DNA from 4 places in the Paraherbaspirillum soli genome. Region 4 is predicted to be linked to each of the others. Evidence: predicted binding sites of a transcription regulator. Region 4 holds the regulator's gene; each other region holds the start of a gene.
The links. Region 4 encodes LexA, which represses DNA repair genes until DNA is damaged. Its sites were predicted from a motif close to ACTGTATNNNNATACAGT; they were not measured.

Region 1 (4,878 bases), on a different contig from region 4:
GTTGAACGCGGTGCAGGATGGAATATCCGGCCTGGTGGTCGCCAGCCACATCGCATGCACGACGTTTTCGACATAGGTGAAATCGAGCGTGACATGGCCGCCTCTCGGCAGCGGCAGACGCCCGCTGCGTTCGGTCAACACCCGCGACAGGCGCGGGATCAGCACTTGATCGTAGGGACCGAAGATCGCGCGCGGACGCAGGATCACAACCTGCATCTGCGGAAATTGCGCGGCGGCGCTGCGGATTGCCTGTTCGGCCTGGGCCTTGGTCGCGGCGTAGTCGTTGACATACGAAGCTGGCCGAAAATCTTCCTTGACCTCGAAACGGCTGGTGTAGTCGAAGTACAGCGCCGGGGTCGAGATATGCACAAAGCGCTGGACCTGCTGTTCGCCTGCGGCCTGGAACAGGCGTTGCGTGGCGCTCAGATTGGCCGCGACAAAATCGGCCAGCGCGCCCCACGGCGACGACAGTGCGGCACAGTGCCACACCGCATCGACGTCGCGCAGCAGCGGCGCCAATTGCGCCGGCGTGGCCGAGGCCAGATCAAGCTGAAAAAATTCTGCGCCGAGGATGGCCAGTTCCTGCCCAACTGCGGCATTGCGCCCGGTGGCGCGCACCTGCAGGCCTTTTTCAAGCAGGGCGTTGACGGCATTGCGGCCCAGTCCGCCGGTGGCGCCGGTGACCAGGATGCGCTTGATGGATCGCGTCATAAGTCGAGCACCAGGCCGCCTATCGTCAGCCCCGCCGCGGTCCCCATCAACAGGGCGCGAGTGCCCGGCTTGGCGCGGCCGCTGATCACCGCCTCGTGCAGCGCGGTAGGGATCGACGCCGCCACCTGGTTGCCGTGCGTGGCATAGATATCGACCACCTTCTCTGCCGGTATCCCCAGTCTTTTGGCGGCGTGCGCCATGCCCAGATGACTGGCTTGATGCGGCACCACGACGTCGATCGAGGACAGATCGTCGCCGGTCTCCGCCATCAATCCGGACAGGAACGACGGCATCAGCTTGGACGCCAGTTTGAATACCGCCTTGCCATCCATCCGGAACAGGAAGTCGCCCGGTTCGACGCCGATGCGCGGGTTGCGCCTGGTGCCGCCGGCGCGGATTTCGCAGTAGCTGCGTCCTTCCGGATAGGTCTCCAGTTTGAAGGCGCGTATGCCCTGCCCTGCGCCGCCTTTTTCCAGAATCACCGCGGCCGCGCCGTCGCCAAAGATCAGCGAAGCTTCCGGCTCGCTCCAATCGACCCCGCGCGAAGCCAGGTCCGACGACACCAGCGCGATGCGCGTATAACCGCCAGTCGCCAACAATCCCGCCGCGACCCGCAAGCCAGCCATAAAACTGAGGCAGCTGGCGTTGACGTCAAAGGCCGGCGTGCCCGGCTTCAAACCGGCCTGCTCGGCGATAAAACAGGCGGTGCTGGGCAAAGCCTGTTCCTGCACGCCGCAAGCGGAAATCAGCAGGTCGATCGAGGATGCGGGCAAGGATGCATTTTTCAGCGCGTCATGCAGCGCGGCGGCCGCCAGCTGGCTTTGCGTTTCGGCGGCGGCGGCCACATGCCGCAGGCGCACGCCGCTGGCTTTGAAAGTATGGCCGGCGGCGTGGCCGAGCCGCTGATCCAGTTGTTCGGAGCTAAGTTGTTCTGAGGGGAGTGCCTTGCCGGTGGAAACGAGTCGAACTGGGATCATGTTGAAATTTCTGGCGTTGCGGTTTGACGCATTGTTCTGATGCTGCTGTTTGATCCGAATGCGACTCGGAAAAGTTTTGCACTTTAACTATAAACAGCTTGATTGACCAGTATTGAATGTTGACTGATGTCAACACACAACAGCTGCTGCGGGGTGGTTGATGGATGGGGGAAAGCGTGGGTGGGTTTGAGGGCGGCAAACTGGTTTGCTGCGAAATCTTATGAGGAAAACTTGGGAATCTTATTCGCTCGACATCATCGCGATGCTGGACTCAGCTAACAAAAATTGAGATGTGGGATGTTGGGCTTCATTGCATCCAGCTCAACATCCCATGCTCAGAGTTAAATAGATACGCGCTTGTACTTTGTCATCGCAAATTCCGGCTGGAATTCACCTGTAGAAAAAGGAGCTTGCACGGATACCGAACCCGGTGCCGGTCCGGCGGCGACAAGTATTTCCCGCCCCGATGAATCGCTAAACACTATTCCACATTCTGCATAGACATCCGCATCTTCATAAATCAAGCGATCTATGGACTTCACATAGAATTTCTCTACGCCAGTTTTCACACATAAAGTCGCGTCTTGTGCTTGATCTAAGGTTAGCTCTTGATCAAAGCGGAGATTCAAGCTCCCCACTTCCTGCCACCCGCCGACTTCTGTGCAGGACGATGAGAACTCGACTACACACCCATTGCTAAAGAAAAGCTGAAACAGCCAGGCACTCTGAAAAGAATGCGTATCCGGCATGGCATAGGCAGTGACCTGCGTACCTTGTAGCGTTTCCTGAATTTGCTCGTAGCTTTTCCCTTCACATTGGAATTTCAAAACGAATTTCCCGTCTTTGAATGCATCAGTAATGTAGGGTTTCATGAGGTTTCTTTCCATTTCCGGCTTGGGTAGGCTGAATGTAATGAAACCCAACCGTCCTACTCCCCGTCCCCATACACATCGAGTGCCAAATCAATTTTCAGCTCACCAAGTTTGGACAACAAAGAATTACTGAAAGTATCTCCAGTATTTCCAGTCGAATACCAACCAATAAAAAACTCCGTACGTCCGCTATCCTCTCGAATGCGATCGAAAAAGATTTTATGTTGGAGAAGATTCATGACAATTCTGTCAAGCATTTCATTCAGCTCCTCGCTGCCTTGTCGCTTGAATCTAAATGAACAATAGTTGGAGCCATAAATTCCGCCAAGCGGGGCTCCTTTTATACTTACTCGTGGCTCTCCAATTTCATGCTGCCACATTGGCTCTAGACCAAGCTGCACAGATATTTCAGACGGTGCGATAGTTTGACTGAAGAAGCGTAGAGACACTACAAAATGAAACGAATGCATAGTTGCGGCTCACTTATTAATTCCCACTTGGCGCCAACAACCAATAGCTAATTAGTCCGACACCGATCAACGCGCCCCACAAGAACAATGTAAAGCGCACACTATTCGAATGCCCTGTACCCCAGAAGTGACTAAAAAGAATAATGGTACGATCGGCCCCTAACGCAAAACCGACAACACCAGCAACGACCGATACCGAAGTACCCCATATGTGGAATGTGCGGTACGAGTCAATGATGCCAACCCCGTGACCACGCCCAAACACCAAAATCGCAACTGGCGCACAGCAGGCCATAACCACGATGATTAGTGCAGAGATACAAGCAGTAATCAAACGATTAAAAAATGAAATTCGCACATTATTTCGTTCCATTTATCTTTGCAATGCCATAAAAAAAATCGAGGTCCGAATTTCGCAATATATCTAGCTTAGGGTAGCACTGGTTTATTTGATTTTTCGCCCAGGAGCAATGCCTAAGTCATTGATTCATGAAACAGTAATTTCTTGAATCCTGGATAAATCAGTGCTTCCCAAGCGGATCAGAAAACGAGATCGGGTTACCAGTCACATAACTGTAAATAAACACCAATTGGAAAAACTATCGAACAGGCCCCGCATTCAGGATTCGGAATATAGCATCCAGTGACAACAAATACGTAACCGCAGAGAGCGCACAATAAATTGAAAATTTAATGCAGAAATTCCGAAGCCTCTCCCTCTTTGCCCCCAAGAAGTACACTGTTGCAATTGCCAACACACCTGTAGTAATCACCGCAAGTACCGTGGAGTAGCCCTTCAGCGGCAAGTAGATTGAAAAAGGGAAAGCAATCATTACGTAGTCATATACGTGACCCAAAGGTGAAAGTAACGATTGAAAACTTGGATTAGCCGCGTTTGCATAAATATATGATGTCCCAAGCGTGAGTAAATATCCAAGCAGGAATAGAACAGAAAATATATTTCGCGTATTCATTGGATTCCTCATTTATGCACCACAACAGATCCATTTTTTAGCGCTTGGTTATACAGGTCTTTTGCCGTTTGTGACAAGGAATCCTGATGAATGTTATTCATTAGATTCTGAACAACAGCTGCCTGCTCGGCAGTCAGCGGTAGCGGGGTTTTCCAGAATGGAACATCTCCAAGAGACATTGCATCGGAGACATTGATCTCGTCCAAGATTTCCTGGGTCAGCTTATCCAAATCGGAATCGCTGAGCTTTCCTTGACACAGGCGACTGACAGTATTACGTGTATTAGGAATTATCTGAGGATATTTCTTCTTGACAATCCTCTGCATCAATCCGGGCAAGAGACCAGTGGGATCTGTGTACATCAGCGGATTGCCATACACATATGCATAGGTATTGATGCCGCCATCCAATCCAATCGGATCAGACTGCATATACCGCCCCAACTGCGGATCATAGTCCCTGTTGATGTTGTAAAAATTATTGGTCTCCTTGTCGTACAACTGCCCCGGGAAGCGCTGGTTGTACGTGAAAGTGCCCAGCCCACTCGGGTTCTCATCCGGCGGTAGCATGCCGAACGGATCGGCATTGTCCCAGCGCCACACCATCGAATTATCAGCACCTTCGGTGTTTGCACTAACCGTTATAAGGAATGTACGACATCGATATCTACTTCAGAATAGATTGAATCAAGAACATCCAATATTTCGCGCGAAAGGAATATCGGCGGATAGTCACGGCCATCCGTCTCAATAAATACCGAGAGCTGTGGAGTCGGAAGAGTCATCGTGACTGAAACGCCTGTGATTAAAGCAGCAATTTCTTTCAAATTTTCAAGCATAACCTCTGCCCAATCCATATCGGAATATTCATGCAA
Region 2 (4,878 bases), on a different contig from region 4:
GCGCCAGCTCAAAGCCGCATGCGGCAACCGGCCGGCCCAGCCGGATCGCGGTCAAGGTGTCCTGCAACGGCTTGCGCGACCGCACATGCATGCAGACATCGCCGGTGGCGACCAGCGGCAAGCGATGTCGGGCAGCCGCTGTTTCGACGCTGGCGCGGTGTTGTTCATCGTTGGAACGCAGCAAGGATGTCAAGGCGATCGAAGCGCGTCCTGCAAACGTGGCGGCGATCCATGCCGCTTGCGCACTGATATCGTCGGCGCTGGCGCCATATGCCGGCGTCAGGATCGCCTGGCAATCCGGCATGCCGCGCAGATGGGCGATGTCCGCTTGCGGCGGCGCGGCTAGATCCTGTCGCCGCAGCAGGTAACTGCCTTTGTCGGCATGGGTGCGGCCATGCGTGATCAGCTCGCACAGGTTGCCGTAGCCTTCCCGGTTTTGCGCCAGCAGGATCAGCGACAAGTCCGGGCTGCCATCCTGATTGGACAGCGTGAATTGGCTGCCGATGATCAGCTGCAGATTTTGTCCTTTGGCGGCGCCATGCGCGCGCACCACGCCGGCGACCGAGCACTCGTCGGTGATCGCCAGCGCCGCGTAGCCCAATTCCACTGCGCGCTGCACCAACTCTTCCGCATGCGACGCGCCGCGCAGGAAGCTGAAATTGCTCACGCACTGCAGTTCCGCATAGGCGGGCAAGGTCTGGATGATGGAAGGAATGGTCGTCATCGTCACGCCTCAACTTACGCGAACAGCCCGTGCAAATACCAACGCGCATCCTGGTCGGCGCGTTCGCGGTAAATCCAGTAGCAGGCGTTTTCATCTCCTTGCGCGACAAAGTAATCGCGCACGGCCAGCGCACCGTCCCACCAGCCAGCTTCAATCCGCTCCGGTCCGCTGATCAGGCGCAACTGCGAACCATAAAACGGCCGGTGCTCGCGCAACGGCAGTGCGATCGGTTGTTCCAGCAGCCAGAACGGACGCGCGATCCCGGCCGGCAATGGAAATGGAACTTGCGCTGATGCTTTTTTAGCCGTGCCTGCAGGCGCCCAAGCATTACATCGCTCCGGACGATGATCTGCTACCGGGGCGGGTAGCAGCACGTTGTCACGGCCCAAGCGTGCGGTGAGTAATTCAAGCAAGCGATGGAAGTCGGCGCTTGACGATCCAGGTTCCGGAAACAGCGTCGCCGTCGGCGGCAGCATAGTCGTCACCTGTACCGCTTCGAGCCGCAAGCCGATGACCGGGGCGCTCAGTTCGACCCGGCCCAGGCGTTCTTTCAATAACCTGAGCAGATGTTCTTCATGCCATGCGGGTTCGGCCAGCATGATCTCGACCGCTGTCGGCGCAATCGCCTGACGGCCGCGTTCGTGTTCCAGCAACAGGACGTAACGCGACACCGCCAGTTGCCGGCTGACCAGCCAGCCGGTCATCTGCAAGATCAGGCGGCGTGCGGCAAACAGTAGCGCTTCCGCATGTTCAACCCGGTCTGGCAATTCCAGTTTTGCCGAGAATGTCAGCGGCGCTTGCACCCAGTCGAACAATTCGGTCGCCTGGCCATAGGCGCGGTCGATGGCGTTGAGGACGGATTGGTCGGTGCGGCGCTGCAAGCCGGCCCGCGGCAGCTGGCGCAGATCGCCGATGCTGCGGCAGCCGATACCGTCCAGCAAATCGCGGTAAGGGCGCGCGGCGGGCAAGACCTCGAACGGTAGCCGATCGATCCTGCGCGTCATGGTGCCGAGCTTGATGCTGCGGCGGCATTTCGACGTCTGCCTGGTGCCGGCATAGTGCGCCAGCATGCACGCGCCTTGCGCCGTGGGGGCGCTGCCGATGCGTACGGTAAAACCGAGAGCGCCGACAGTGGCGCGCACCAGGTGCAGCAGTGCCAGCCGGCCGCCAAAGGCGCGCAGACTGGCGCTGACATCCAGCACGAAGCTGGACTCTTCCGCATGCGCGACTTCCGGCGTGTATTGCAGCAGCGCCAATGCGATGCTGTCGAGCGCTTGCTGTTCCCTGACTGCATCGCGTTCATGCAGCACCGCAGCGGGTGCGATCGCGGCGACCCCGCCGCGCCGCATGCCGAGATGCACGCCATACGCTGCTGCGTCGGCAGAGACCGCCAGCACTTGTTCGCGCTCAAGCACGACATGCGGGCCGGGTTCAGACCAGCGCGGGCGCAAGGTTTCGAGTGCTAATAGCGGCAGATGCACGCTGATCCAAAAGCGCATGGCGAACGGGGGGTATGGTTGCGGGAGCCGATGGCATGGCGGCCAGCGGCAGGTAGAGCGTTTGCGCGGCGTGCGGCCCACGCCGCTTGATCAAGTCAATCTCGATGCCGGCACGCGCGGGGCGCAATCCAAGCCGCAGCGGGGAGGGGGATGCATCTTGCGCCGTCGTCAGCGGACGGAACATCCAGAACACGGTGTCGCCGCCTTGTGCCGCCAGATGCAGCCGGCGTAAGGCTTCGGACCGCACCTGCGTCTGCCAGAGCAGCACCGCACCGCAACTGCCATTGCGCAAGACCTGTTCGGCGCTCCATAAGGCATCCGCGCTGCGTGCGGTTTTAATCCATAGCAGGCGTTCCGGCGGCAAGCCCGATCCCAGCCAGGCTGCGATGTGCGGTGCGTGCGGCGGCTGCACCAAGACGATGCGGCGCTGTTGCGCGATAGTCGCCAGCGCCGGCCGCAGCAATTGCATTTCACCGATCCCGGTCTGCTGCAATAGCAGTTCGATCAAGGTAGCGGCCGGCCAGCCGTGATTGGGGAGTTCGGCATCCAGCGCAGGATGGCCGGACGCGGTGACGCCAGTGGCATACGAGCCCATTTGATCGGCACGCCAAATCGCATGCGGCATGTGCGAAACGAGCTGTTGCGCGGCCGTGGAAAGTGTTGATAGTTGCGCCGACATGGCAGCCTCCAAGTGACAGCGGCGACATTAATCGCCGATTTATACTGTACAAATATACAGTATAAATGCTTGGATGCTTATGTGATTTGGTAATGGAAGCTGACGCGCTATATACGTGAAATGCTTGGTTTTGCATTGTGAGCAACAGCTGAAATCAAACTCTTGCATCTTGGTTTTAGCATGAGTTGGCATCCAGTTTTACATTGCAGTACAGCAAAATACATTCATGTTAAATCAAGATAATCTGCAGTACGAAATATAAATAAAATATCTAATTGGCAATTTACTTCAATTGTCTTTCTTGCACCCCATGCCGCGAACGCTGGATTTTGGTGCGTCATTTGCTGTCGCACAGTCAACAAATCCACTCTTCCAATTTGACGTAAACCCAAGTAAATATAAGGGTTTCAGCGGTATCGCCAAGCTGCCTAGCACCACTATGGTGCAAATCAAAATAGATTTTCACCATTAAGAAGCAAAAAACGATAGAAAAAAATATATCAAAATAATTGCTCAACATAAACACTTAGCAATCCATAATACATGTGGCATTAATGATATGCCGTTAGGATTACGAAATTTATTTACATTGTTTACCTAAAGGAACTGTAATGAAATTCAGCCAATTCGCGTCACGTAAGACAGTACTTGCAGCAGCAGTCGGTATTGCGCTTCAGATGTCGTCCCCAGCGTTTGCCCATCATATTTTGTCAGCCGTGAATATGATGCATTGTGAACTTATCCTGATCAATTCAGACACGGATGAAATGGCGAAAGTGATGTTGCCGCAACTGCGTGGCTGGAACCCTGCAACTTGCCAGCACACGATGATCGCTTCGGACGAAAAGACCGCGTATGTGACGACTGATGCGGTGCCGCCTTTCAAGGCAGCCGTGGTCGCGGTCAAGCTGGGCATGGTTGACTGGGCCAATCACATGGTGAATGCCGAGATTCTTCAGACTCTCGAACTGGATCCCTCTGGAACGCGTTCCAGTTTCCCAGCCGTGACGCAAACCGACAAGAATCAGCCGATCATGCCGTGGTCGCGCCCGTTGTACACGCAGACGCATGCGCCGACTATCCTGCCTCATTCGAAATTCGTCTATTTGACGCATTACACGGATGACCGTATTCGCGGCTTCGAAGTCCAGCCGGATGGAAAACTGGAACAAAAAGTTCTCTATCGCGATCATGACCTTACCCGTCAAACACACGGTGTCAACTTCAACGACGCCGGCACGGTCGGTCTCGGCGTCGGCTACGACTACGACATGAGCGATTTGCGTGTTTACACGCCGAATCGCGAGACTGGAGCAATCAAAGTCACGAAGAAAATCCATCTTGGCGAAGGTAAAAGCTATGGCGCGTTTGCCCACTACGCGGTGTGGTTGAATGATCGCTATGCCTACATGGGGACGATGCAAAAAGGCGCGACTTCGACTACGCCCAAAGGCTTCAAAATCATTGAACCTAGCGTCTGGCTGATCGACGTTCAGGAAGGCACCGCCAAACGCGTGATCGGCACTGCCTCCACTTCCGGCTACGGCACCAAAGATGGACTGTTGCGTTCGCCGTCGGATATCGCCATTGTCGGTAACAAGATGTATGTCGCGGAAGAAGACTCCTGGGGCGAAAAAACGAATGCACCGAAAGGCGACTACGGTCGTGACGGTTACATTTCCATCTGGGATATCAGTAAGCAGAGCCAGCCGAAGCTCATCAAACGCCTGTCTCCAGGCGATGGCGAGTTGCCGGCCGACTTCCGCAATGCGCATACCGCTTCTGCGATGCTGGACGGCGACTTTGTTTTTGTTTCCAGCTTCATTTCCAACTATCTGATCAAAATCGATACCAAGACAGACAAGGTGGTCAAGGTCTTCTCGAAAGCCGATGGCCTGGAAATGTTCCACGGTGAATTTGCCGCGGGAAGGAATAGATAAATTCACCGGGGTCGGTCGTATCAAGTCAGGCGACGA
Region 3 (4,878 bases), on a different contig from region 4:
TTGCAATTGCAGGGGCGGGCGTTGCAGGATTGGCCGCTGGCGGAGATCGCCCGCCAGCGTGCCTTTTTGCCGCAGGGCCGCAACGATGCATTCGGCTATCGGGTGATTGAGACGGTGCTGACGGCACGTCATCCTTATCGCGATTCGGCCTACTGGGATTCGGACGCCGACTATCAGGCGGCCGCCACTGCATTGCAGGCGCTGGATGTCGGCGATCTGGCGCAGCGCGACGTGCGCAGCTTGTCCGGTGGCGAACGGCAGCGGGTGGCGATTGCGGCGGTGCTGGCGCAGGACACGCGCTGGCTGTTGCTGGACGAGCCGACCAGCGCGCTCGATCTGGCGCATCAAGTCAGCGTCATGCGCTTGCTGGCCGGCTTGTGCCGCGACGCCGGCAAAGCGGTGGTGATGGTCAGTCACGATCTGAATCTGGCGCAGCGCGCAGCCAGCCACGCCTTGCTGCTGATGGGCGACGGCCAGTGGCAAGCCGGGCCGGTGACCGAGGTGATGACGGCACCGCTGCTGAGCCGTTGTCTGGGACATCCGATTGAAGCGGTGCAACATGGCGATCGGCTTATTTTTCTGGCGGTCGAGGAAAACACACGATGAACAAATCATGACCCGTACGCTGATATTGGGCGGCGCACGCTCCGGCAAAAGCGCGCACGCCGAGCAACTCGCGACGGCTACCGGCAAGGAGGTGATCTATATCGCCACCGGGCAGGCGGGCGATGCCGAAATGGCGGCGCGCATCCGCCACCATCGGCAGCAACGCAATGCCGCCTGGATCACGGTCGAAGAGCCGCTGGCGCTGGGTGCTGCCATCGCTCGCTGGAGTGCGCCGCAGCGCTTGGTCCTGGTCGATTGCCTGACTTTGTGGCTGTCCAATTTGCTGTTCGCCGAACAGAAGAATTTTCCTGAAGTGGGCGAAATCATTCCGCCCGCATGTTTTGAACAAGAGCGTGCGCATTTGCTGCAAGCGTTGGCGCAAGCCGCCGGCGATGTGATCCTGGTCTCCAATGAAGTCGGGCTGGGCGTGATACCGCAGGGTGCAATTTCGCGCTGGTTTGTCGACGAAGCCGGCCGTTTGAATCAAGCGGTGGCAGCCGGGTGCGAACGGGCGGTGCTGGTTGTTGCCGGTTTGCCGTTGAAGCTGAAAGGTTGAAGAAGGCGATGATGCGTTATCTGTTTTTTGTGTTGTTCGGGCTGCTCCCGCTGGCCGCGTCGGCCGCTATCAGCGTGCATGACGATGCCGGCAATACCGTGGTGTTGCAGCGCCCGGCGCAGCGCATCGTGACGCTGGCGCCGCATGCCACTGAGCTGGTGTTTGCAGCCGGCGGCGGCGAGCGGATTGTGGGCGCGGTGGACTACAGCGATTACCCGCCTGCGGCGCGCAGCATTCCGCGCATCGGCGATAGCCGCCAGCTTGATATCGAACGCTTGATCGCGCTCAAGCCGGACTTGCTGGTGCTTTGGCTGTATGACAACTCGACGCACCAGCTCGAACAGTTGCGCGCATTGGGCATCCCGATTTTTTACAGCGAGCCGCGCAAGCTGGCGGAGATTCCCGATAGCGTCTTGCGCCTGGGGCAGTTATTGGGCAGCGAAAAAATCGCCCGCAAAACCGCCGCCGAACTCAATCAAAAATTAAGCAACCTGGCGAACCAATATCGCGCTCGCTCGCCGGTGCGGGTGTTCTACCAAGTGTGGGATCGCCCGCTGTACACGCTCAATGGCCAGCATATTGTCAGCGATGCGATCCGGCTGTGCGGCGGCGAGAATATTTTTGCCAAATTGCCGGCCATGGCGCCCAGCGTCAGTGTCGAGTCGGTGCTGCTGGAAAACCCGGAAGCGGTGATCACCGGCGCCACGCATCAGCAGGCCAGCAGCGGACTGGAAATCTGGAAGCAGTATCCGGCGTTATTGGCGGTGCGGCGCGGGAACCTGTTTGTGCTCGACGCCGACCTGCTGAGCCGTGCCGGCCCGCGCATGATAGATGGCGCGGCGGCGTTGTGCCAAAGCCTGGAACAGGCGCGCAGCCGTCGCGTTGGTCAGCGATGAATTTCCACCTTCGACTCCGATAAAATTCCCCTCGACTTGTATAGGCATACAATGCGGCTTGAGAAAAAAATCCATAGAGCTTGCATAAATCACTGTTTTTTTATACAGTGCTGCTTGCTGTCCCAGATCCTTCACTAATTTTGTCGAAAGAACCACCATGGACGATAAAAAATCCGCAGCCAATCCGGATAAGAGCAAGGCTCTTGCCGCAGCCTTGGCGCAAATTGAAAAACAATTCGGCAAAGGCTCGGTCATGCGCATGGAAGACGGCGCCGTGGTCGAAGAGGTGCAAGTGGTCTCGACCGGCTCGCTCGGGCTGGATATCGCCCTGGGCGTCGGCGGTTTGCCGCGCGGCCGGGTGGTCGAGATTTACGGCCCGGAATCGTCCGGTAAAACCACGCTGACGCTGCAAACTATTGCTGAAATGCAAAAACTGGGCGGCACCTGCGCCTTTATCGATGCCGAGCACGCGCTCGACGTCGGCTATGCGCAAAAACTCGGCATCAACCTGTCCGAACTACTGATCTCGCAACCGGATACCGGCGAGCAAGCGCTCGAAATCACCGATGCGCTGGTGCGTTCCGGCGGCGTCGACCTGATCGTGATCGACTCGGTGGCCGCGTTGACGCCACGCGCTGAAATCGAAGGCGACATGGGCGATTCGTTGCCCGGCCTGCAAGCCCGCCTGATGTCGCAAGCACTGCGCAAATTGACCGGCAGCATCAACCGCACCAACACGCTGGTGATCTTCATCAACCAGATCCGGATGAAGATCGGCGTCATGTTCGGCAATCCGGAAACCACCACCGGCGGCAACGCACTCAAGTTTTACGCATCGGTGCGGCTGGATATCCGCCGTACCGGCTCGATCAAGGCCGGCGACGAAGTGATCGGCAACGAAACCAAGATCAAAGTCGTCAAGAACAAGATCGCCCCGCCATTCAAGGAAGCGCACTTCGACATTCTTTATGGAGAAGGCACTTCGCGCGAAGGCGAAATCCTGGACCTCGGCTCCGATGCAAAAATCGTCGACAAGTCCGGCGCCTGGTACAGCTACAACGGCGAACGCATCGGTCAAGGCAAGGACAACGCCCGCAACTACCTGAAAGAACGGCCGGATCTGGCCCGCGAAATCGAGAACAAGGTGCGCGTATCGCTGGGCGTGCCGGAACTGGAAGCGATTCCAGCCCCCGGGGCAAACGATAAGGCAAGCAAAGCGGATAAGGCGGCGGACAAAGCCGCAGCTAAGGCAGCTGCCGCGGTACCTGCCAATCAAGATCTGTAATTTGTAGGGCACCTTGAAAAACCGTAGCGAGCGGTTCAAGGTCGGGGCGAGAAGCGCAACCGTACGGAGGTACGGCGAGCATCGCAGCTTCGAGATTGGATCGCGCAGTAGATTTTTCGAGGTGTCCGGTTACCGACATCGTGCCGGCAACCGGTTATCACTGAAATAGTGAATAAGCTGAATGGCTGCATTTATTCTTACACAATGAATGAGTGATTCAGACAGGCAAGTCGCCCGACCTCAATCAAAGTTCCCCGCAATGGCCAAACTGCAAATAAGTCTCAAAGCCAGAGCGCTACGCTACCTGTCCGCACGCGAACATAGTCGCCTGGAACTGACGCGCAAATTGTCACGCTATGCGCAGGAAGGCGACGACATCGAGGCCCTGCTGGATACACTGGAAGCCGCCAAGTTATTGTCGCAATCGCGTTTTTCCGAATCCCTGATACACCGGCGCGCCCACCGTTTCGGTAACAGCCGCATCCTCTCCGAACTCCAAAGTCATGGTATTGACGCTGACGCTTTGGTCGATATCAAAGCCGATTTAGCCAGTGGAGAAGTAGCCCGCGCCCGCGAAGTCTGGCGCAAGAAATTCGACCGCCCGCCGGCCGACGCCGCGGAACGCGCGAAGCAGATGCGTTTCTTGCTGCAGCGTGGGTTTTCTCATCGGGCGATTCAGGCTGCGGTGCGGGGTGGTGGTGATGAAGACGAAAATGATTGTTAATGTATGGCACGGTTATCCTGCGATTCTCATCAAAATCGCTGGGCCATCACAAGCTGTGCTAGAATTTTGGGGTTTTTGCAAACCCGCAGGAGCGGCAGTTACCATAGAAACTGTGGTAACGACACGCAAATCACCTCACCAATATGTCTCTGACAACTTCATCTTCCCGCCGCGCCTTGAAGCACACCCGCGCGATTCACATCGAAGCGTTCGTACGTGACGATGGCCTATGGGAGTTGGACGCGCGCATTACCGATACCAAAGCTTCCGATCTTCCTTTACTTACTGGCAATTTGCCGGCAGGCGAGCCTTTGCACGACTTGTGGTTGCGGTTGACACTAGACCGTCAGTACACAATCGTTGCGGTCGACGTTAATTCGGACGCGGTACCATATCGCGGCTATTGCGACACCATCGGCCCCGCATACAACATCCTGATCGGCCTCAGCCTGGTCAAAGGTTTTCGTCATGCGCTCAAGGAGCGCATTGGCGGTGTCCAGGGCTGTACGCATTTGACCGAATTGGCGCAGATATTGCCGACCGTCGCGATTCAGGCTTTTTCCAGCGAGTTCGGTAACGGCGACGTGTCGGGGGCAAAAGTCGAAGCCACCAAGCCGCCGCAACTCGATCATTGTCATGCTTTACGTAGTGAAGGCGCAGTCGTCGCCAAATATTATCCGAAGTGGGCAATCAGCCCTCCAGTAGAAGTAACTCCCAGTCAGTCCCAATTATTCAACCAAGCAAGTTCATTTAAATCAGTGTCAGAAGGGAAGCTCGCATGAAAATCCATGAGTATCAGGGCAAAGAAATT
Region 4 (4,878 bases):
AAGTCATTGCGGGTTGGGTCGTAAACCACAGCCTGGGTAATTTGACCGCGATGTTGTAGTGCGATCGATACGCAATATTGCGGGAAGCCGTGAATGAAATTGGTGGTGCCGTCGAGCGGATCGATGATCCAGACGTTTTCATTGTCGTCGTGCAGATTGGCCGACGCGCCGGATTCCTCAGCCAGGATTGCATGGTCCGGGTAGGCATTCTTCAACACGTCGATGATCGCAGCTTCTGCGGCTTGGTCGACCTCGGTGACAAAATCGTTGTGCTGTTTCTTGGTGACCTTCAGCAGATCGAGATCGAAAGACGCGCGCGAGATAACTGCGGCACCGCGACGGGCGGCCTTGATGGCCGTGTTGAGCATAGGATGCATAATCGGGATTTGGTTCCGTTAGAATGGCGGCACTGTCGCCTACCGGGAACAGAACCACCTATATGAATAATAATGAACGATGTGGGCATTCTTGAACAAAAGTTGCCTTTTGGTCGCTGAAGTCCACCTGATGGCGCTATTTTAAATGAACCAGACAAAAACCAATACGTCTCTTTTTAAGCGCTTGCGCTTTGTGCTGGTCGAAACCAGCAGTCCCGGCAATGTTGGCGCTGCCGCGAGAGCGATTAAAACCATGGGTTTTTCCGAACTGATATTGGTGAATCCACGTTTTCCCGATGTTTTGCAGCGTGATGAGGCAATTGCTTTCGCCAGTGGTGCGCAGGACATTCTGGCTTCGGCGCGAATTGTTGATAGCGTCGAACAAGCATTGGACGGTTGCAATTTTGCCGCGGCCTTGAGTGCTCGCTTACGTGAGTTTTCTCCGCCTCTTATTTCGCCTCGCGCTTTGGCATCGCAACTTGCCGCCGACGCGGGCCTGACCGGGGCCGTACTGTTTGGCAGTGAGCGCTATGGCTTGCCGAATGAAATCGTCGAAAAATGCAACGTGCTGATCAACATCCCGGCAAATCCCTCGTATTCATCGTTGAATCTGGCGCAGGCGGTACAGGTGCTCGCGTATGAGTGCCGGCTTGCAGCAATCGAAGAGTCGCCGCCTGAAATGGCTGGGGGCATTGGCTTTCATGGAAGTCCCGCCGGCCTGGCTGAGGTCGACGGCATGTTCGCGCATCTTGAAAAAGCGTTGGTGGAGATCGAATTCCTCGATCCCGCCAATCCGAAAAAATTGATGCCGCGCTTGAAGCGGCTATTTGCGCGAACTCAGTTGGAAGCTGAGGAGGTGAATATTTTGCGTGGCATTGCCAGTCAGATCTTGACCAAGCGGCGCCGCTTGGATAAATCCTGATGGACGAGTTGGTTGCCTGCTAACCAGGATTGTTGTGCCGGGTTAAGTCCAGCTGCGCAGTAACCCGACGGCAAGGCCTTCCAATGCAAAGTCTTCTTGCTTTGAGGTAATTATGATTGGCTCAAACTCCGGGTTTTCTGGTAATAGCTGGATAGTCGAGCCAGATTTTTGATAGCGTTTCACGGTGACGTCATCGCCCAGTCGTGCGACGACGATTTGCCCGTTTCTTGCACTGTCGGCCTTCTTTACCGCCAGCAAATCGCCGTCCAGTATGCCAGCGTCGCGCATCGACATTCCGCGTACCTTCAATAGATAATCCGGCTTGGCGCTGAAGAGCGTTGGGTCGACGTTGTAGCTGGCCTGAATATGTTCTTGCGCCAGAATCGGCGATCCGGCGGCCACGCGACCAACCAGCGGCAAACTGAGTTGCATCAAGGCTGGATGTGGTAAAGCCAATTGCGTACCGGGCCCTCGCTCGCCAACATTTTGATGCGTGTCGAGCAGACGTATGCCGCGTGAGGTGCCAGGCGAAATTTCAATTGCGCCCTTGCGTGCCAGCGCCTGTAGATGCTCTTCCGCCGCATTGGCCGAGCGAAAGCCGAGTTCGGCGGCAATTTCGGCGCGGGTAGGAGGGAAGCCGGTATTTTCGATGGCGTCCTTGATCAGATCAAGGATTTGTTGCTGGCGGGCGGTCAATTTGATCATGGCGTGGTTGCAAGCAAGAGAGAAATAGCGCCAAATAATTGGGCTGTGTATAAAGACAGTCTGTATTTTTGTACAGTATTTATGTAAATGCAAGTGAAATCGCTGGCTTGCACACGCCAAGGCGCATCAATAAAAGGCGAGGGGCTTGAAGGCGTTGAGTTTTCTCGGGTTTGCTAGTATGATTACTGGTTTTCCTCTTCCCACACTCGTCTTGACGCCGAGGTGGGCGATTTTTCAATCCGTCCAAAAGGAGCTTACATGCGTCATTATGAAATCGTATTTATCGTCCATCCAGATCAAAGCGAGCAAGTGCCTGCAATGATCGAACGCTACAAGGGCATCGTCACCACACGTGGCGGTACCATTCATCGCGTAGAAGACTGGGGTCGTCGTCAACTGGCCTACCAGATCCAGAAACTGGCTAAAGCACATTACGTCTGCCTGAATATCGAGTGCGACAGCGAAACTCTGGCTGAAATCGAAACCGGCTTCAAGTTTAATGATGCAGTTCTGCGTCATCTGACCGTCAAGCTGAAGAAGGCTGAAACAGGTCCTTCGCCAATGATGAAGGCCGTGCAGAAGGAAGATGCTGCCAAGAGCCATCGCACTGAGGCGCCAGCAGCTTAAGCAAGACTAAGCTGCCACCTGCATTCATTACGTATTCATTAAGCCTGCCTGGAGTGAGTAAGCCCAATAACGTCTTTCAATTGATTGCAGAAATTGCCGAGCGTGAGGTAATACGCTATACGCCGGCAGGTATTCCGATCGTGGCGGCAACATTGCAGCACAGGTCGGAGCCGATTGAGGCGGGGATCCAGCGCCAGATTGAATTCGAAATTTCCGCGGTTGCCGCGGGCGAAATTTCGGGAAGATTCAGTCGGGCAGAGCTGGGAGGGAAATTCTGGTTCTCGGGATTTATGGCGCGTAAGAGTCGCAACGGTAGAAGCCTGGTATTTCACATCACGGATTTCGCTGCACACGAAACTGGAAGCTCAGCTGAAAGTGCAGATTAATTATTTAGATACAGGAGCCAAAAATGGCATTCGGTAAAAAGTTCGATAAAAGCAAACTGAAAAATAAGCGTCAACAACAAAACCCGCTGTTCAAGCGTAAGAAGTTCTGCCGTTTCACCGCTGCACACGTTGCTAGCGTTGATTACAAAGACGTCGACACGCTGAAGGATTTTGTTCAGGAAAACGGCAAGATCATGCCAGCACGTCTGACCGGCACCAAGGCAATTTATCAACGTCAAGTGGACACCGCGATCAAACGCGCACGTTTCCTGGCGCTGCTGCCATACACCGATCTGCACAACGCGTAATTGACGACTTGAAATAGGAGAAAAATATGCAAGTTATTCTGTTGGAAAAAGTCGTTAATCTCGGCAATCTGGGTGAAGTTGTTCGTGTCAAAGACGGTTACGCGCGTAACTTCCTGATCCCGCAACGCATGGCACGTCGTGCTACAACGACAGCTATCGCTGAATTCGAAGCGAAACGTGCTGATCTGGAAAAGGCAGCTGCTGAAAAATTGGCTGCGGCTCAAGCGCAGGGCGAGAAGCTGAACGGCATGACCGTACAGATTTCGCAAAAGTCGGGTGTTGATGGCCGTTTGTTCGGTTCCGTCACCAACTTCGATATCGCTGAAGCGTTGACCAAGCAAGGTTTTGCGGTTGAAAAAGCACAAGTGCGTTTGCCTACCGGTCCGTTGAAGATCGTTGGCGAGCACGCTGTATCGGTTGCATTGCACACTGACGTCGTCATTGACGTCACCGTTGCTGTGATCGGCGAGCACGCTTAATTGGTGTCTAGCCAATAGTTGTTGTAGTATTGAAAAAGCCGGGTTTTCCCGGCTTTTTTATTGCCCTTTTTATTCTGGATGAGAGGGCGAAGCGGGTATAATTCGCGCCATGAAAGCATCTTCAAAAGCACCTTCAAAAGCAGCGCCTGATCCACAGCTTGACTCCCTCCGCGTTCCACCCCATTCGATCGAAGCAGAGCAATCTGTTTTAGGTGGATTGTTGCTGGATAACGCGGCGTGGGACAAGATCGCTGATTTTGTTAACGCCGACGATTTTTATCGTTACGATCATCGTATTATTTTTCAGCACATGGTTAAGCTGATCAATAGTACGAAGCCGGCCGACGTCATCACCGTTTACGAGTCGCTGAGCGGTACCGGCAAGGCCGAGGAAGTCGGCGGTCTGACCTACCTCAATGCGCTCGCGCAGAACACCCCGTCCGCCGCCAATATTCGTCGTTATGCCGAGATTGTGCGTGACCGGGGCGTGTTGCGAAAACTGATCACCGTCGCTGACGAAATTTCCGGTCAGGCTTTCAGTCCGCAAGGCAAGGAAGTCAAGCAGATGCTGGACGAGGCCGAATCGAAGATCTTTGCGATTGCGGAAGAAGGCGCCCGCGGCGCCCAGGGTTTCCAGGAAATCCAACCGTTGTTGACGCAGGTGGTCGAGCGTATCGACGAACTCTACAACCGCGACAATCAGAGCGAGATTACCGGGGTGTCTACCGGCTTTATCGATCTCGACAAGATGACTTCCGGCTTGCAGAAGGGCGATTTGGTGATCGTTGCAGGTCGGCCGTCGATGGGTAAGACTGCGTTCTCAGTCAATATCGGCGAGAACGTTGCGATCGACAGCGGTTTGCCGGTGGCGATTTTTTCGATGGAAATGGGCGGCGCTCAGCTGGCCATGCGTATGCTGGGCTCGGTCGGCAAGCTCGATCAGCATCGCTTGCGTACCGGCCGTCTCAATGACGAAGACTGGCCGCGTTTGACACATGCGATACAGAAGATGAACGACGCACAGTTGTTCATTGACGAAACGCCCGCGCTGAGTTCCATCGAGTTGCGCGCGCG

Region 1: the regulator LexA is predicted to act here: its motif matches at 1,769-1,786, upstream of ACFPM8_RS14165 (3-oxoacyl-[acyl-carrier-protein] synthase III C-terminal domain-containing protein).
Region 2: the regulator LexA is predicted to act here: its motif matches at 2,946-2,963, upstream of imuA (translesion DNA synthesis-associated protein ImuA).
Region 3: the regulator LexA is predicted to act here: its motif matches at 2,150-2,167, upstream of recA (recombinase RecA).

The regions. Positions count from the first base shown of each region.
Region 1 is NZ_JBHSMT010000026.1:62,607-67,484, reverse strand. Features, by position in the region: gene ACFPM8_RS14170 (NAD-dependent epimerase/dehydratase family protein) at 1-711, opposite strand, end outside; gene ACFPM8_RS14165 (3-oxoacyl-[acyl-carrier-protein] synthase III C-terminal domain-containing protein) at 708-1,688, opposite strand; gene ACFPM8_RS14160 (hypothetical protein) at 2,030-2,560, opposite strand; gene ACFPM8_RS14155 (DUF4279 domain-containing protein) at 2,617-3,030, opposite strand; gene ACFPM8_RS14150 (hypothetical protein) at 3,047-3,403, opposite strand; partial or broken gene ACFPM8_RS21510 (RHS repeat-associated core domain-containing protein) at 4,337-4,618, opposite strand; gene ACFPM8_RS14140 (hypothetical protein) at 4,645-4,878, opposite strand, start outside.
Region 2 is NZ_JBHSMT010000012.1:63,644-68,521, reverse strand. Features, by position in the region: gene ACFPM8_RS06595 (error-prone DNA polymerase) at 1-724, opposite strand, end outside; gene ACFPM8_RS06590 (Y-family DNA polymerase) at 739-2,223, opposite strand; gene imuA (translesion DNA synthesis-associated protein ImuA) at 2,156-2,902, opposite strand; gene ACFPM8_RS06580 (LVIVD repeat-containing protein) at 3,625-4,842, shown strand.
Region 3 is NZ_JBHSMT010000021.1:47,033-51,910, reverse strand. Features, by position in the region: gene ACFPM8_RS11930 (ABC transporter ATP-binding protein) at 1-606, shown strand, start outside; gene cobU (bifunctional adenosylcobinamide kinase/adenosylcobinamide-phosphate guanylyltransferase) at 614-1,162, shown strand; gene ACFPM8_RS11920 (cobalamin-binding protein) at 1,174-2,058, shown strand; gene recA (recombinase RecA) at 2,216-3,343, shown strand; gene recX (recombination regulator RecX) at 3,603-4,067, shown strand; gene ACFPM8_RS11905 (DUF2889 domain-containing protein) at 4,211-4,849, shown strand; gene sucC (ADP-forming succinate--CoA ligase subunit beta) at 4,846-4,878, shown strand, end outside.
Region 4 is NZ_JBHSMT010000013.1:307,361-312,238, reverse strand. Features, by position in the region: gene ACFPM8_RS08995 (inositol monophosphatase family protein) at 1-377, opposite strand, end outside; gene ACFPM8_RS08990 (RNA methyltransferase) at 523-1,299, shown strand; gene lexA (transcriptional repressor LexA) at 1,342-2,004, opposite strand; gene rpsF (30S ribosomal protein S6) at 2,263-2,631, shown strand; gene priB (primosomal replication protein N) at 2,685-3,017, shown strand; gene rpsR (30S ribosomal protein S18) at 3,041-3,325, shown strand; gene rplI (50S ribosomal protein L9) at 3,352-3,804, shown strand; gene ACFPM8_RS08960 (replicative DNA helicase) at 3,905-4,878, shown strand, end outside.